DNA from 4 places in the Massilibacterium senegalense genome. Region 3 is predicted to be linked to each of the others. Evidence: riboswitches for the same ligand, from Rfam matches in the RefSeq annotation. Region 3 holds a riboswitch; each other region holds the start of a gene.

Region 1 (4,187 bases), on a different contig from region 3:
GTTTTTATGAACATGACGATTAACAAATGCTGTTCGCCAACTAAAGCCATCTCCAATCATCGCACTCGATAACGTTCGAAGCGGTTTTTTTGAATGAATATAAATATATTCTGTTGTTTTCGTTACTGAAAAATTTTCACGAAAAGAAGGCACAGCATATTTTTTATTTTCCGGTACAAACATAATCGTTGGCTTTGGGCATAATGGATGTTCATTCCGTTTTAACGTTACTTTGTACACTTCTTTTAATGCTTGTTCAGTCAGGACATAATTTACGTCATCTAATGATACCATTTTTCCATTATCCATCAACAATAATCGATCACAAAATAAACTAGCCATGTTTAAATCATGAAAAATGGCAATGACCGTTAATCCCTTTTCTTCTACCCATTTTCGTAATAATGTAAAAAGTTCCATTTGATAAAAAATATCTAAATGATTCGTCGGTTCATCTAACAACAACACTTCAGGTTCTTGCGCTAATGCCCTTGCTAACAGTACCCGTTGTCGTTCTCCACCACTTAAAGTTTGAAAAAAGCGATGCTTAAACGTGTCTACACCCGTCCATTCCATAGCTTGTTGCACCATTTGTTCATCCTCTTTTGTATAAGGATGAAACCATCCTTTTTTATACGGATAACGCCCGAGTTTTACCGTTTCTTCCACTGTATATTGAAAAGAAATATCCGACTGCTGAGGTAATACTGCCACTTTTTGCGCTAATTGTCTCGCTAGAAACATTGTAATCGATTTCTCTTCGAGAAAAATATCACCTTTATTTAGCGGAATAGTTCCACTGATTCCCTTTAACAACGTTGTTTTCCCACTACCATTTGGACCTAAAATTCCAAACATTTCTCCTTTTTGAACAGAAAAAGAAACATCTTGAACGGCAGGAAAACCATCATATGAAATAGTAACATGTTCGATTTCAATCATAGTGCTCCCTACTTTCTTTTTCGTTGTTGATAAAAAATAATGGCAAATACAGGTGCACCAATAAGTGCCGTAATCACACCAATTGGTAACTCTTGCGGGGCAATAATCGTTCTAGAAACTAAATCTGCTAATACTAAAAAGCTAGCACCATTTAAAAATGATAAAGGTAATAGTCGGCGGTGATTCGGTCCAACCAGCATACGCGTCATATGTGGAATTACTAAACCAACAAAACCAATCGTACCTGATACTGCAACACTAGAGCCGGTTAACAAAGAAGCACCAATTAAAAGCATATATTTTCGCTTTTTCACCTCTACTCCTAGCTGCTTTGCTGTTTCTTCTCCAAAAGATAATACATTTAATTCATCACTATTAAAAAAGATGAGCAATGTTCCGATTATAAGAAATGGGATAGCAAGCCATATATACTCATAGCCTCGCATTGCAACACTTCCTAATAACCAATTAATAATTTGTCGTAATTCTTCTCCTGTTAGAGCAATCATTAACGATAATAAAGACCCTAGAAAAGAGCTAACAATAATCCCGGTTAAAATAACCGTTTCAACAGAAAAATTTCGGTCAATTAATTGCGAAAAACCGATAACAAGGAGAAGTGTCAGAAATCCCCCGATAATGCCTGCAACAGGAAGTGTGAATTTTCCTAACATAAGGATTTCTATTTGGAAAAATAATACTACTACAGCTCCAACACTTGCCCCAGAAGAAATACCGAGTGTATAAGGATCTGCTAAGGGATTTTTTAATAATCCTTGAAACGCTGCCCCTGCTAAAGCCAGGCTAGCCCCGACAATCATCGCTAACATAACACGAGGTAAACGCACATTAAAAATAATATTAGCATACATCATATACTCATCTGGCATGGCCGCTTTAGAAAAAAGTTGATAGTAAACTATTTGTAAAAGAGAAGAAAGGGGAATCGATACAGTTCCAATCGATACCCCTAATAATAAAGCGGCTATAAAAATAAAAACGGAAAGAACACTCATCCATTTCCAATTATTTTGCGAAAATTTCTGGATAAACCGCATTAGCAAATTCTTCTACTCCTTCAACTAAACGAGGACCAGGACGAGACGTTAAGTCAGAATCCACCTCAACCACTTGCTTTTCTTTGACTGCTGTAATGTCTGACCATGCTTCTCGATTCTCGATTTTATACTCTACTTTTTCTACCATATCTCCATGATATAACGTAATAATCGTATCAGGATTCCATTCAATCACTTTTTCTTCTGAAATTTGTGGCCATCCTTCTAATTCCTTCGCTACATTTTCTGCATGAATAGTCGTTAAAAATTCATCGATAAACGTATTTTTTCCAGCTGTGTAAATAGATGGACTAGGAGAAACTTCTACATATACTTTTTTCGGACTTTCCACTTGTTTGGTTTTCTCCTCAATCGCTTTTAGTTTTGTTGTCATCGATTTTACAAGGTCTTTTGCCTCTTTTTGTTTACCAGTAGCCTTCCCAATCAATTCTATAGAATCATATACTTTGTCAAAAGAACTTGCTTCGTTCACTACCAAGACTGTGATTCCTGATTCTCTCATTTGATTTAACCCATCTTCTGCAGTACTCATTGCACTAGCATGCGCTAAAACTAAATCAGGTTTTAATGCGATGACTTTTTCTACATTGACATCTAGACCACCGATTTTTTCAATGTTTTTTACTTCTTTTGGATATGTATCATAATCGGTCACACCGACCATTTTATCTCCTAAACCTAAAGCAAACGCAATTTCCGTATTACTTGGAATTAAGGAAACAATTTTTTCTGGTTCCTTCTCAATCTTTACTTCTTTTCCTGTTGCATCTTTAATGGTTACTGGATATGCTTCGCTTTCTGTTTTTGTTTCTTTCTTTTTATCAGCTGTATTATCTGCACTACAGCCAATCAACAAACCGAAAGAAAGGACAAAAACAAGCATAAATTGCCAGAATCTTTTCATTTTGCTCCCCCTTTTTATCATATAGACATAAAATAAAAAACATCCCTCCACATGGAAGGGATGAAGATTAAACAACGTTATACATAAGAAGACTTTCTTCATCGCACGATTCCTTTTCCACGAGGCTGTGCTATTACAAAAATAAGGCAGGTTCCTGACTTTTATCCGCATGTTGGATAATTACAGTGGCGGGACCGTGTTGGATTTTCACCAACTTCCCTTTTATCTCTCATGAGCACCTTATCTGATTATATAATTACTTATCATTATACCTTGAAATTATGTTTATGCAATGCACTTTTTCATTTCTTGTTTCTTATTACTATATCATTATTTCCGTTTACTATTTGGGAATCGTAAAAGTAAAGGTTGTTCCTTCATCTTTCTTACTATTTACTTCAAGCATGCCACCGTGGGCTTGAATAATATTTTTAGCGATTGCAAGACCAAGTCCTGTACCAGATTGTCCCCTCGTTCTTGCTTTATCCGCTTTGTAAAAACGTTCAAATACAAAAGGCAAATCTTCCTTATCAATTCCGACTCCTGTATCTTTTACTTGAAATTCGTATTTTCTATCTAATTCTATCAGACTTAACGTAACCATCCCGCCATTTGGAGTATGCCTAATCGCATTATCAATCAAATTGGTTAACACTTGCTCAATACGATCTGGATCGAACATCGTATCTTCTTCTTTTATTTCTGTAAGAAGTCGTAAATGAATCTGTTGTTCTTTCGCTACTCCTTGAAATTTACGAATAATTCGCTCTACAAATAACGGAAGACTAACTCGTTCTCGATTTAATTGAATTTTACCTGACTCCACTTTCGCAAGGTCTAACAAGTCATTTACAAGCCTTCCCATTCGTAACGATTCATCGTGGATAATACTTGCCATTTCTTTTTTATCTTCTTCCGTTTCCGCAATATCATCTACGATTGCTTCGCTATATCCTTGTAACATTGCAATTGGAGTACGAAGTTCATGGGAAACGTTTGCAATAAAATCTTTTCTTAACTTATCCAATTGCCGTTCTTCTGTCATATCTCGAAGGACAGCAACTGCCCCGCGAATACGTTGTTGATCAATCAATGGGGTCATGACTATCGTATAAATGTGCCCCTGCACTTCCATTTCCGTCGTTTGCTCTTTTTCCGTTTCGACCACTGTTTGAAAAAGTTCTTTTAACCGTTCAGGAATCACAGGTGCATCTTCCTCCACTTCAAATTGCCATGCTTTTAAAAAACGTAAAGCTGGGGGA
Region 2 (4,187 bases), on a different contig from region 3:
AGCTACTGATTTATCTATCTCTTGCTTCTCCAATTCTTTTAGTTTGTTTTCTAATTGAATTAATTTTTCTTGATTAGTGAGTGATTTCTTTTGTTCTTCTGTTAAATTATTAAATGCTTCTCTCGCTTTTTCTATTTGTACTTTTTGTTCTAATGTTAGAGCAAACTCTTCTGGTAAGTTCATTATCATTTCTTCTACTGATTTAGCGACCAATTGTTGTTCTAGTTGAATAAGTTGCTCTATATTCTTCACCAATTTTTGTTGTGAGTCGGATAAATTATTGTAATTTGTTCTTACTCTTGTTATTTCATTTTTAGCACCCATTGTTAAGTCATTTACATCAGGGAGCCCTTCAATCATATGGATTATATTTTGAGCAGCAGCTTCATCTTCTGATTTTTGTTCTAGTTCATTCATTTTTATATTGATTTCTTCAAACTTTGTCACTTTTTCTTTTGAAAGCAACTTTTGTTGTAGTTTGGTTAATGCATAATACATTTTCCTTAAATTTTCTACTTCTACTTTATGTTCTATTGTTAAAAGATTGATTTCAGGTATATTGTCAATCAATGTTCCTATTTTTTGTACTTTTTCTTGATCATCTTGCAATTGTAATGAAGCAATCCTTACTTCTAGTAATTGTAAATTTTCATAATTTAATACGTGTTTTTTCTGCGATTCCGTTAATAGGTCATATGCTACTCTTACCTTGTTTACTAACGTTTTATCTTGTAATGTTACACTTGACTCTTCTGGTAAATCGCGAATCATTTTTTCTACATCTTTTGCTACTGATTCATCAATAACCTGTTGTTCTAATTCTTTCACTTTGTTTTCTAATTGAATTAATGTTTCTATATTCGATACTAACTTTTGTTCTAGTTCTGTTAATTTCTCAAAAGCTTCTCTCGCTTCCTCTATTACTATTTTGTCTTGTAACATTACGATTGACTCTTCTGGTAAATCGGAAATCATCTTTTCTACCTTAGCTGAATTTTCACTATTTTTTTCTTGAATCAAAGCTATCATTCTTTTTTCGCGTTCAATTAAGTCTTCAATATTTTTTACCATTTTTTGCTGTTCTACCTGCAGTGCGTCATATGCTACTCTAGTTTTATTCACTTCTTCTTGATTGTCGATTGTTAACCTATCGACTTGTGGTAATGCATCAATCATTTTTTCAACTTTTAATGCCATTTCTTTATCATTTTCAACTGTATCAATCCATTTAGCATAAAAAGTTTTATTACCATAACTCCCACTTGGAATCATTTTTATTGGATTACCTTCAAAATTTGAATTATCATACCATCCTTTAAAAATGTAACCTTCATTTTTCATTTGTTCAGCTGTTGGTAATAAAATATCATTATCTTCGATTGTGTATGAAGTAGGTATCTTATCACCTATTACGTCCGCACCATTAGCTTCTAGGATGATTGTATATTGTATATTTTCATATTGTGCGTATAAAGCTATATTTTGTTCTGGCATTGATAATTTTTCAGAAGGATTATATACTGTCCCACTTCCATCCTTTTTAGTGTTCCAATTTTTGAACTTCTTACCTTTCACATCATTTCCACTAGTTATTTGTAATACTTGATAAGGAGCATAATATTCTTGTTTAACGTCTTCTTCAGAAATTCCTACAAACTCAACAGTAAATGTTTTAACTAGCATATTTAAATGTTCACCATTTATCATATCTGTCATATCATATAAGGTATTTTTTCCTTTTTTAAACCGATCGTATGCGATTAACCCATAAAGTGCTTGGTCAGTTGCCATGGCATTAACACCTGTCCCAGAACCACCACCACCATCATAGCCAGTTGTTACATGTTTAAAGCCGCCAACTTCTTGAGATGATCCACTACCATTAGCCCAAAATGTAATAAGAGCATCAATCATATTATTTGTCCAAACGCCATCTTGAATAGCTCCATTTTTTATAAAACTTACATTTTTACCAATAGAATTTAACTCTACTTTTTCTGAAAGAGGATCAATTCCTAAAGTAGTTAATGCAACTATCACTTGTACCGTACTTTCAGCATTAACGTTTCCAAAAGCGGCATAAGCACCATTTTCAGTTTGAATAAGCGATAAAACATAAATTGCTCTTTCAACAGCTTTAGCAAAATCCTCATAGGAAGTTGTTGCACCTGATTGCAAATATCTCTCTTTATCTAAATAAAAAGGTGCCAGTGCTTGTAGGGCCATTGCAGTAATGTCAGGATCAGGATTTTTTCCGAATAATGCCCATCCGCCTAACATACCACTTTTTTGCGTAATTTCTTTTTGTAAAATATAATCAATCATTTTTCCATATGTATTTACATCAGGGTTTTTAATATCTTTATAAAATTCATAGTTACCAGTATTCATCGCAATAATTTCCCAAATCGGACCATTTATTCCTTGACGATAAGAAAATTTGTGTGATTTTGACAATTTTTCTATAAAATCATACCCTGCTACATCAGTAATATCATAACCTAATGCTGAAAGAGCCAATATTAAACGAGACCATTCTGTTGATTTACTCCGATCTAGGTTTCCATTCTTTTCATTAACATATTGTTCTATACGTATAAGATAATCATCAAAATAATTTTCCGGAATATAATTAATATAATCATAACCAGCATACTTTCCACGTAATAAATCCATTACTGACCACTCACCAGCAATTGTTCCCATACTAGGCTCAGGTACAGTTTCTAAAATATATCTAGAAGAGGCATTAATATAAAACCCAACATCCGGTTGCTTGTCCTCCCAAAAACGGATTCCTAAATTTTTGTAACTTGTTTTTGGATCATACGCTTCTGCAAAAACAGTTTTTGGAATCATTGCTACCAATAGTGCCATAACTGAGATGGCAGATAACAAACGCACAAATAAGCTTTTTTTAATTTTCAATTTATTTCCCCTTTCTTTATTGAAAATAAAATATTACACAATCCTAAAATATAAATGGATGTTATGAATGACTTTTAATAAGACAATTTTGACTGAATATTCAAAAAATAATAACTATTTTTTGAATATTGATTGAGTATGGTTCCCTTTTTTGAAACAAAACCGCTTTTATTTCATTATGGAATAATCCTCTCCTTTTACTTATATATACTTCTTGTTGACTTTGAATAAGTAGATAAAATAAAAAAGCCTTAATTTCCTTTTCGGAAATTAAGGCAAAATCCACAAATTTATACTTGCACAAATAAAAAATATTCGTGTATAAACAAATTAGGATTACTATGCTTTACCTTTCCTCGGAAGGTCTCATAAAAGATTGTGGCATGTCTCCTGACTTATAGGTCATCGCATTTCTTTTCCCTTCCCAGTTTCCCAGTGGTTTGAAAAGAATACTACCTACTTACAGTGGCCGGACCGTTTAGGATTTACACCTAATTCCATTTTAATATTTAACAAAATTGTTAAATAACCAAAATCTGCTACTATTCATTTCTCAATGTAAGTAAAATTGTATCAAATTAATCATTATTTATCAATACAATATTATATTTCCTCTAATATTTATAAATTACCTAGTAACACCATACTATAAATTACTAAGTATATAAACCTCACCTATTAATTTTTTGACTTGGTAGATGAATGCATATACTTAATTTGCAACAATATTTACTAATTTTCCTGGAACAGCAATCACCTTACGGACTGTTTTTCCTTCGATAAATTCTTGTACTCGTTCATCCGATAGCGCTATTTTTTCTAGTTCTTCTTTTCCAGTATCCTTTGCAACTACTTTTTTCGTACGAACCTTCCCGTTTACTTGAATCACAATTTCGACTTCATCTGTCGTTAATTTGCTTTCGTCATATGTTGGCCAAGATGCATACGTAATCGATTCGGTATGTCCAAGTTTTTCCCATAATTCTTCCCCAATATGTGGTGCTACTGGTGAAAGCATTTGAACAAATCCCTCCATAATATCTTTTGGAAGCACTTCCTGTTTGTATGCATCGTTGATTAACACCATTAATTGTGAAATACCAACATTAAAACGTAAATGTTCATAGTCTTCGGTTACTTTTTTCACCGTTTGATGGTAAAGGCGTTCAAATTCCTCTGAGCCTTGCGTATCTTTTATTGCAGGATTTAATGTACCATCATCTTGTGCAAATAAACGCCATACGCGATCTAAGAAACGA
Region 3 (4,187 bases):
ATTCGACCGAAAGCACGAACAACACGAATCCCGGTTAAATTTTCTCGTAAAATTAAACTAAGATGATCTAGTTTTTGTTGAAGTGTTTGGAAAAGGGGCATCCCTTTTTTCGTAATGAAATAAATGATTGTCACAATAAGTGGGACGATAAAAAGAAAAATCATGGATAGTTTTGTATCTTGAGAGATTGCCATCACAATTCCTCCAATAAACATTAACGGGGAAAGGACCATCATTCGCAACCCCATCGATATAAACTGCTGCACTTGTTGAACATCATTCGTTGTTCGGGTGATAAAAGAAGACGTGCCGATTTGATCGAATTCTTGAATCGAAAAGTTCGTCACTTTCGAAAAAACTTCCCTTCGTAAATCTCGACCGAAGCTAGTCGCCACTTTTACAGCAAAATAGTTAGCTCCAATCGCACACACGACCCCAATAGCAGCTACTAAAAGCATTATGCCTCCTATACTCCAAATATACGGTATATCCCCATTCACAATTCCTTTATCGACAATTCGTGCCATGAATGTTGGAAGTAATAAATCAGAAAAAGTCCTTAAAAATAAAAGGACTAAGACGAAAAAGATAAAAAGACGATATGGTTTTAAATATGGAAAAAGTTTAAGCATACATAATCTTCTCCGTTCCTATCACTTTTTAATAGAAAATATGATGTGTACATATAAATAAGGTTAACTCATTATAATTTTTAATTAAAATAAGTGTCAATGAATACAGTCTTTCGATTGTTTTACGGAGTAGGGATAGGGAAATGGATAGTAAGGAGGTCGAATAAATGTCTATATCATTATATAAACAAAAAACAGATCAATTTTTATCCGATTATAACATGTTACATGAGCAGCTCAGTTTTTCCATAGATAAAAAAGTGAAGATGATGATTGCGGCGCAGTTTATGCAACAAGATATCCCATTCAAAGCAGAGCCTTTTTTTGCGTTTGCAAACAAAATAAAAAAGGAATCTTCTTTTTTCTCCACCATGCGTTCTGCATTTCGTTATACGATTGCGGGATTGTTAAGGACAAAATTTGATGATCCAGATGCTGCTTTTAAAAAATTAAAAGAACAGTATCAAACATTATATGAAGTAGGTTTTTCGAAAGGAAACTTTTTATATTTGGCAGCGTATGTGTTATTGATTCAAGAAGAAGAGACAGAAAAGAGTAACAAGTCTGTGGCTAAAAGAGCGATGGAAATATATAAAGAAATGAAAAAACGGCATTTTTTCCTTACAACTCAAGATGATTATCCATTAGCTGTGTTAGTAGCGTTATCGGAGAAAAGTATTCCTTCTCTTTTAGATGAGATGGAGTTTTATTACCAGTCGTTAAACAAATATGGTTTTTCGAAAGGAAATGAATTGCAAACACTTTCGCATATTTTAACGAAAGGATCGACTGAATCTGCACAGGCAATCGTGAAAGACACGGTAGATTGGTTTAATGTCCTACAGAGAAAGGAAATCGCGTTAAAAAGGATGCATTACCCCTCTCTAGGTCTTTTAGCGTTAGTAAGCCCGCAACAAGAAAACGTTGGGGATGTGGTTGCTTTATACGAGGCATTAAAAAAAGAAAAAATATTTCGTTTTTCACGTGATATGGTGTTGTTGATTGCCATTCCAATAATCATTTCAGAAAAAATCAAAGATAACAACATCCTAGACATCGGTTTAACAACGACGATTGAAGCAATCATTCAAGCGCAACAAGTAGCGATGATTGCAGCGGCATACTCCGCAGCTGCAGCATCTTCCGCTTCAAGTAGTAATTAATATTGGAAAAAATATCAATTTTGTCATATTTTTGTTACAATAAAAAGTGAACGATATCATTTATAAAAAACTGTTAAAAAATAAGGTGTACCGCTTTCGTAAAGCGGTTATTTAAAAGGGAAGATTGGTGAAACTCCAACACGGTCCCGCCACTGTAATAGGGAGCACGCTGCAAAAAGTCACTGTGAAAATGGGAAGACGCAGACGTTGTGATGACCTTAAGTCAGGATACCTGCCTTATTTTTATGTATTCGTTCCTACGAGGATAGGGAGGTGTAGTGCAATCGCATTGTTCTGTTTGCGTGCAAAAGAAGTGTTTTTTTTGTTGTTTCAAGAAAGGATGAGAAGATGAATTGTTGGTATGAAAGCAGAAAAGATCAAGTGAAAGAAAAGCTCATTCATTATTCCTTTCATCCAGATTTGCAACAATTTCGTGAGGCGAGTGAGCAACAAAAGGTTTTTCAAATGGTTTTAGAAAAAGAAGAAACACAATTAGCCATTGCCTTTTCTGATTCTCATATTGTTGGTTACGCTATTTTGGTAGCTCCAGATAAAAATGAACGTTGGTCGACTTATTCGTTTATTCGTGAATTAGGTGCATTAGAAGTGATTCCAGCGTATCGAGAAAAAGGAGTCGCAACCCAGTTATTACACAATTTATTTTCAGATGAAGCGGTAGAAGCCTCCATTGTTATCGCGTTAGAATATTATTGGCATTGGGATGTATCTAACCACATGATTTCTGTGTACAAGTATAAAGAAATGTTGCGGCATGTCTTATCTCATGTATATTTTGAAGAAGTAAAAACAGATGAAGAAGATATTGCGATTAATCCTGTTAATTTCATGATGGCTCGTATGGGGAAATTTATTACTTTTAAACAAAAGGAACAATTTTTTCATCTAGCTTATCCGTATCATTAAAGCCACAATCTCACTTTTAAGGTGGGATTGTGGCTTTTGTATTATTTATCTATTGTTGCAATTTTGATGTGAGAAGAAATGATACCTAAATGCAATCCTTCGTGGAAAATGGAAAAGGAAAGAATATCGTGAATGGTTTTGATGGTGAGTGGGCCGATAGAAATAGGTTGTGCAATTTTTTCATCTAATCGCCCGTCAAAATGTTGCTTGATCCGCTCTATTTGTGTTTGGAGTTGATGGATGATTTCTTCTGATGAAGGTGCTGTTTCTGTCCATTCGGATGGTTTTGTGCCAGGTGCAAAAAAGGTAACATAGGACGGAGCGGTACTTTCATAAGATGAATCTGCTTTTTGCAACATGGATTCTACTGTTGCAAAAATATGTCCTGCATTCCAACGAATAGTGTTTGGAAATCCACTCGGTTGTTTATCCCACATTTCCTTTTCAACTTTTTGTAATGTTTTCACGCTAGCCGTACGCGTAAAGACGAATTGTTCCCAAATAGCCATATGTAATCCCCCTTTTTTTAAAAAAACTTTTTGTCGTGATTCGCTTGTTTGAAAGCGAATAATCCATGTTTTTCACTTATTTTCAGTATATCACTAAATTAGTATTGTAGACTTCCCAAAATCATGTATAATATTCTGAGTGTATTTTAGTAAACATAAAGTTTATTTTTATAAAACTTTCATTACTGTTAGTTTACTAAGTATAAACATGATTAGGGGTCATAGTATGCAAATTGGAAAAAAAATTAAAAATTTGCGTTTAAAAAAAAGATTAACCCAAGAAGAACTTGGAGAACGCACAGATTTAACAAAAGGATATATTTCTCAGTTAGAACGTGATTTAAGTTCACCATCTATCGATACTTTTTTTTCGATTCTTGAAGTGTTGGGCTGTTCGCCAAAGGCATTTTTCGATGATGAAGAAAACGAACAAAAAGTGGTGTATACAGAAGAAGACCAAACGGATTTTATGGATGAAGAATTAGGGTATTGTATTCAGTGGTTAGTACCAGAATCAAATGAAAAAGAAATGGAACCTATTTTACTCCATTTAGAAGAACAAGGTGAATTTAAAAAGTTTGAACCATCATTATCGGAGACGTTTGCTTATGTTTTAAGCGGACGGATTGTTGTGCATCTTGGTCGTCATTCTTATATGGCCAAGGCAGGAGAATCCATTTATTTTCATGCATCAGAAGAACATCAAATTTTAAATGATAACGAAGGACCATCGACATTACTTCTTATAGCGACGGATTCTTATTTGTAGCATGTTAGGACAGGAAGGGGAGAGTGAAATGAATCATCAACCAATTATTCGGTTTGAAAATGTTTCAAAATATTATGATGATAGCCCAGTACTAGATCAAGTAAGTTTTGAATTAGAACGGGGAAAATTTTATACGTTATTAGGACCATCAGGGTGCGGGAAAACGACGATTTTACGATTAATTGCTGGA
Region 4 (4,187 bases), on a different contig from region 3:
TTTGGAATAACGATATTTTTTTTCTATCTGCCTAAGCATCCCATCATCATTTTTTGCTTGAAGTGCATATGCAAATTGTTGTGATTGAATCATAGACTTTGAAAACAATGATGCAATTAATAATGCTAGCGACCGAAAACTTTTGCGATACGTCGCATATCCTAACCTTGATTGTTGTGCGGTAAAAATTGCAACACTTTGGTCAAGAACAATAAAAATAAAACGGTACACATACATAAATAGCTCTAATAAAATAGTTGGAACATGGATTTTTTTTAATAACTGAAGTAAATCAAAAATAGTCGTCGATAAAATTAAAAAGTACAAACAGCTTACAGAAGCAAAAGATACTAAAAAAAGATTTGTTCCCCGTTGTAAAGACTGCTCTGTAATAAATAACGAATAATTCTGTATACGGAGAGATAGTAATGCATCAACTGGTATTCCTTTAGAAAATTCAATGATAATTGCAACGATACTCATTAGTAAAAAGAAAATAGGTAAAAACAAACTTTTTACGTAAAAGAAAAACGGAATCCGGGCGACGACGATAATTGCAATAGACATCATACAAAAAATAAAAATAGAAGCATACGCATCTCTTGCAGAAATAAGAAAAAAAAGAGAGGATAGAGAAAACAGCACTTTTTCTCCAGGATGCTGTTTTCTTAATCCATTAATATAAGCATATTTGTCAAACATCATCATTTTCTTTATGCCTCATTATTTTTATTTGCTGTTTTCTTTCCTTTTGCATATCCAAAAAAGTAAGCAATAAATCCTGCGCCAATCGCTGCTTGTAACGCGAATAGTAAACTTTCAATTTCGCCGCTTGGCGGTTCCCAAATACTAGAGAACCATGGTTCATAGTTAGGTTGTACTTCGGTAATTGCTTCTTTTGCTTCTCCGTCTGCACCACCAAATTCTGCGCCACTATTGATAATTAAAGGGATTAAAATGAGTGCAACGACTCCTAAAAGTAACCATGTATTTTTTTTCATTGCTTCTGTCCACCTCCAACCACGACGTTCAGTTGCTTTAACTCATTGGCATGATAATTTTTCAGAAGATTCACAACGAATACCGTTAATAAACCTTCACTTAGCGCTAACGGAATTTGTGTAACAGCAAAAATCCCCATAAATTTCACTAAAGAAGCTGTAAATCCTCCCACATCTGCTGGGAATGCTAGAGCTAATTGAAAGCTTGTCATAACGTATGTTGCCAAGTTTCCTAGTGCTGCAGCTAAAAACACGTTGATTCCTAACGACCAATCCATTTTTTGTCCTAATTTAAATAATCCGTATGTAACTAATGGTCCAACTACTGCCATAGAAAAAGCATTTGCACCTAATGTCGTTAAGCCACCGTGAGCTAATAATAACGATTGAAATGTTAACACAATAAAACCAATCACACTCATGACAAATGGTCCGAAAAGAATTGTTCCAAGTCCTACACCCGTTGGATGAGAACAACTTCCTGTTACAGATGGTAATTTTAATGCAGATAAAATAAAAGCAAATGCCCCTGATAATCCAAGCATCATTTTGTATTGGGGATCTTCTTTGATTGTTCTTTGAATAGATCGTAAGCCAATTACTAAAAATGGAATAAATAGTGCCCACCAAAAAATGGCCCATTTAACTGGTAAAAATCCTTCCATGATATGCATCGCATATGTTGCTTTTGGTACAGTAAAAAACAACGCAAGTAATGGTAAGGTTTTTAATAATAGTAACCCGTATCGTTTCATTTTCCTCTTCCTTTTCTATAATAATTCGTTCATTTGTACGCCCAATAAAAAAAACATCTTTCCATACAGAAAGATGTTTCCATTCCTATTTTTACTAATTTCAGGACATGTAACCACACTAATCCAAGATAAATGTCGGAACAAAACACCTCCCTATCCTCGTAGGTTTCGATGGTGTGTCTACTAATAAGGCAGGTCTCCTGGCTTTTGATCATCACATCCCTACGTCTTCCCATTTGTTGAAACAGTGACTATGTGTAGGTTGCTACCAATTACAGTGGCGGGACCGCGCCGGTTTTTCACCGGTCTTCCCTATTATGTAACAATTAAATTGTTACACCTTATTAACAAACGATATGAACTTAACGTTCATTATATCAAACTATAATTTTAATTGTCTAGTTCCATTTTTGATATACGACACCTAGCATAGTATTTTTTTTTCGAGAAATAACATCATTCTTTCACCTTTTTTCATAAAAAAACAACCATTGGTACAAATGGCTGTTTATTTACAAACGAAAGAGTCTTGATAGGCTAACCATTCTTCCTCTGAGATAAGAAGGTCCTTTTTATTCAGTAGCCCTATTTCAAAAGCGCGTTCGATAATCGAAAATGATTTCTTTTCTAGTTCCCTATGTCCATACTTCATTTCTATTCCATGGTGTTCATGATACATTTTAGAAACATAGCGAATATTTTCTTCCCGAACTACTTTATTTTCTTTTAAAATTTCTTTAAATGTAGAAAATGGTATAGGGTTATAAAAAATTGTTTGATCTGCTAATTTCATCAAACGATATTTTGCAACATAAGTCATTTGCATATAAGCACGTAATTCGACATATTTATGACTTTTATGGGCCATTTTTACCCTCCATTCAAGATTTTCTACCATTATATTACCGTATTTCGTCAAAAAATTGAGTGGATTTACATAAAATTAACATTATTTTAATGAATGAAGGGTATATACTCAATTTGCAATAAAAACATCTTCCATCAATAAGAGTTTTCGCACTTCCCTCATTGATGATTAGATGCACTCAAAAAAGCAGAGGGCGCTCGTTCATGGACGACAAGCATAGGATAGATGGTGGGATGAGTGATTTTTTCATAGAACCATCCAGCTACTGAAGTCGTTAGCCCATCGTAGTTGGATACAGGAAGTTTGATTCCCCATTTAACTATTTTTCGGTCTTACCTTAACATTTTGAAATGGGGTTATCCTACCCGTTAATAAAAGATAAATTTAACATGTTTTTAACATTTTCATAACGATATTCAATAAGTGCTTGTTCATATGACTCATCTATTTTTCTTTGCAATTCTACAGCTAACTCTAATTGATGTCTAGCTAGAGCTATCATTTTTTTATATTCATTTGTGACATTGTCTATATCTGCTTGATATTCTTTTTCCACCGAAGCATCCATACAACATTCAAACGTATCGACAATAACATCACCTTCTCTGCTTTTTGATAACGGATGAGGGGAAGTTCCGTCGATAAAAGCGATCAACCGGTCTTCTAAAACAACCATATCTAAGCTTTTCGGATCGAAAGAACACGGATATATCGTTACACTTTCTTTTCTATCACGAGCTGCTTGCACGATTTTTTTCATTAACGTTGATTTTCCACTACCAGATCGTCCATGAATGATATAGCGTTGCTTCACTGTTTTCGTAATAGAATCAAGAAAATTAATCGGCCCCTTTGCAGTAAAAGTACCAAAAAAACGCTGCTTCACTTCTTGATTTGTCGCTTCTACTTTTTCTAAAAATACCTCTTTAATTAATGAATCAGCTAAAGAATCAGCCTTTTGAAAATCGAGAGAAGTACGGTAAATATGTTCTTTTTGAAAATGAATTTCTTTTGCTTTCTTTAAGTACGTACAGCATACCTTTTCATGCTGGTATTTCAAATTAATCATTTCAGTTACATTTTTTGGCAGTTTATTTCGTTCGATACATTTTTCTAATGAAAAAATAACTTCCTTTGCGACAGGGTATTTCCATAATGGGCGATGAAAAAGGAGTGCTTTCTTTTTTCTAGGGTGTAAAAAACCAATCACTTTTTCTGGATAATAAAAAGAATGAAAATACTCCACCTCTTCATTTTCATCCCATTGAATTTCCTTTATTAGTTGATACGGAAATAGGCCGTAAGAACCAGTTACGTAATGCATCGTCTGAACTTCTTTCATTACATCATGGATTCTCGATTGATATCCTTCGCTTGTAAGCGCATCGATAAACGAATGTTTCGCCATTTCGCTTCACTCCTTCCTTACCGTTACGATATGCATGAAAGATAAAAAAAATACAAAAACGACATTGTAAAAGACAATGTCGTTTTATGTAAGCTATTAGTTATGGTTCATATTTTGTTCTTGGTTTTCATTGTTTTCGTTATTCATTTCTCCAT

What was found. A riboswitch is a leader RNA that binds a small molecule or an ion and turns the genes downstream of it on or off. The one in region 3 is predicted to bind cobalamin.
Region 1: it holds a riboswitch for cobalamin, as region 3 does, so the genes downstream of both, BN1372_RS08015 (ABC transporter substrate-binding protein) here and BN1372_RS02620 (GNAT family N-acetyltransferase) in region 3, are expected to answer to the same signal.
Region 2: it holds a riboswitch for cobalamin, as region 3 does, so the genes downstream of both, BN1372_RS10690 (InlB B-repeat-containing protein) here and BN1372_RS02620 (GNAT family N-acetyltransferase) in region 3, are expected to answer to the same signal.
Region 4: it holds a riboswitch for cobalamin, as region 3 does, so the genes downstream of both, BN1372_RS06660 (energy-coupling factor ABC transporter permease) here and BN1372_RS02620 (GNAT family N-acetyltransferase) in region 3, are expected to answer to the same signal.

What each region holds. Positions count from the first base shown of each region.
Region 1 is NZ_LN831786.1:927,481-931,667, forward strand. Features, by position in the region: gene BN1372_RS08005 (adenosylcobinamide amidohydrolase) at 1-942, opposite strand, end outside; gene BN1372_RS08010 (FecCD family ABC transporter permease) at 951-2,000, opposite strand; gene BN1372_RS08015 (ABC transporter substrate-binding protein) at 1,969-2,925, opposite strand; cobalamin riboswitch at 3,054-3,183, opposite strand; gene BN1372_RS08020 (ATP-binding protein) at 3,269-4,187, opposite strand, start outside.
Region 2 is NZ_LN831786.1:1,476,019-1,480,205, forward strand. Features, by position in the region: gene BN1372_RS10690 (InlB B-repeat-containing protein) at 1-2,928, opposite strand, end outside; cobalamin riboswitch at 3,292-3,477, opposite strand; gene leuS (leucine--tRNA ligase) at 3,641-4,187, opposite strand, start outside.
Region 3 is NZ_LN831785.1:368,862-373,048, reverse strand. Features, by position in the region: gene BN1372_RS02630 (ABC transporter ATP-binding protein) at 1-632, opposite strand, end outside; gene BN1372_RS02625 (DUF4003 family protein) at 800-1,795, shown strand; cobalamin riboswitch at 1,862-2,049, shown strand; gene BN1372_RS02620 (GNAT family N-acetyltransferase) at 2,144-2,719, shown strand; gene BN1372_RS02615 (DinB family protein) at 2,761-3,228, opposite strand; gene BN1372_RS02610 (helix-turn-helix domain-containing protein) at 3,455-3,997, shown strand; gene BN1372_RS02605 (ABC transporter ATP-binding protein) at 4,026-4,187, shown strand, end outside.
Region 4 is NZ_LN831786.1:652,342-656,528, reverse strand. Features, by position in the region: gene cbiQ (cobalt ECF transporter T component CbiQ) at 1-708, opposite strand, end outside; gene BN1372_RS06665 (energy-coupling factor ABC transporter substrate-binding protein) at 714-1,001, opposite strand; gene BN1372_RS06660 (energy-coupling factor ABC transporter permease) at 998-1,756, opposite strand; cobalamin riboswitch at 1,930-2,115, opposite strand; gene BN1372_RS06655 (hypothetical protein) at 2,265-2,624, opposite strand; gene BN1372_RS06650 (ATP-binding cassette domain-containing protein) at 2,986-4,032, opposite strand; gene BN1372_RS06645 (hypothetical protein) at 4,129-4,187, opposite strand, start outside.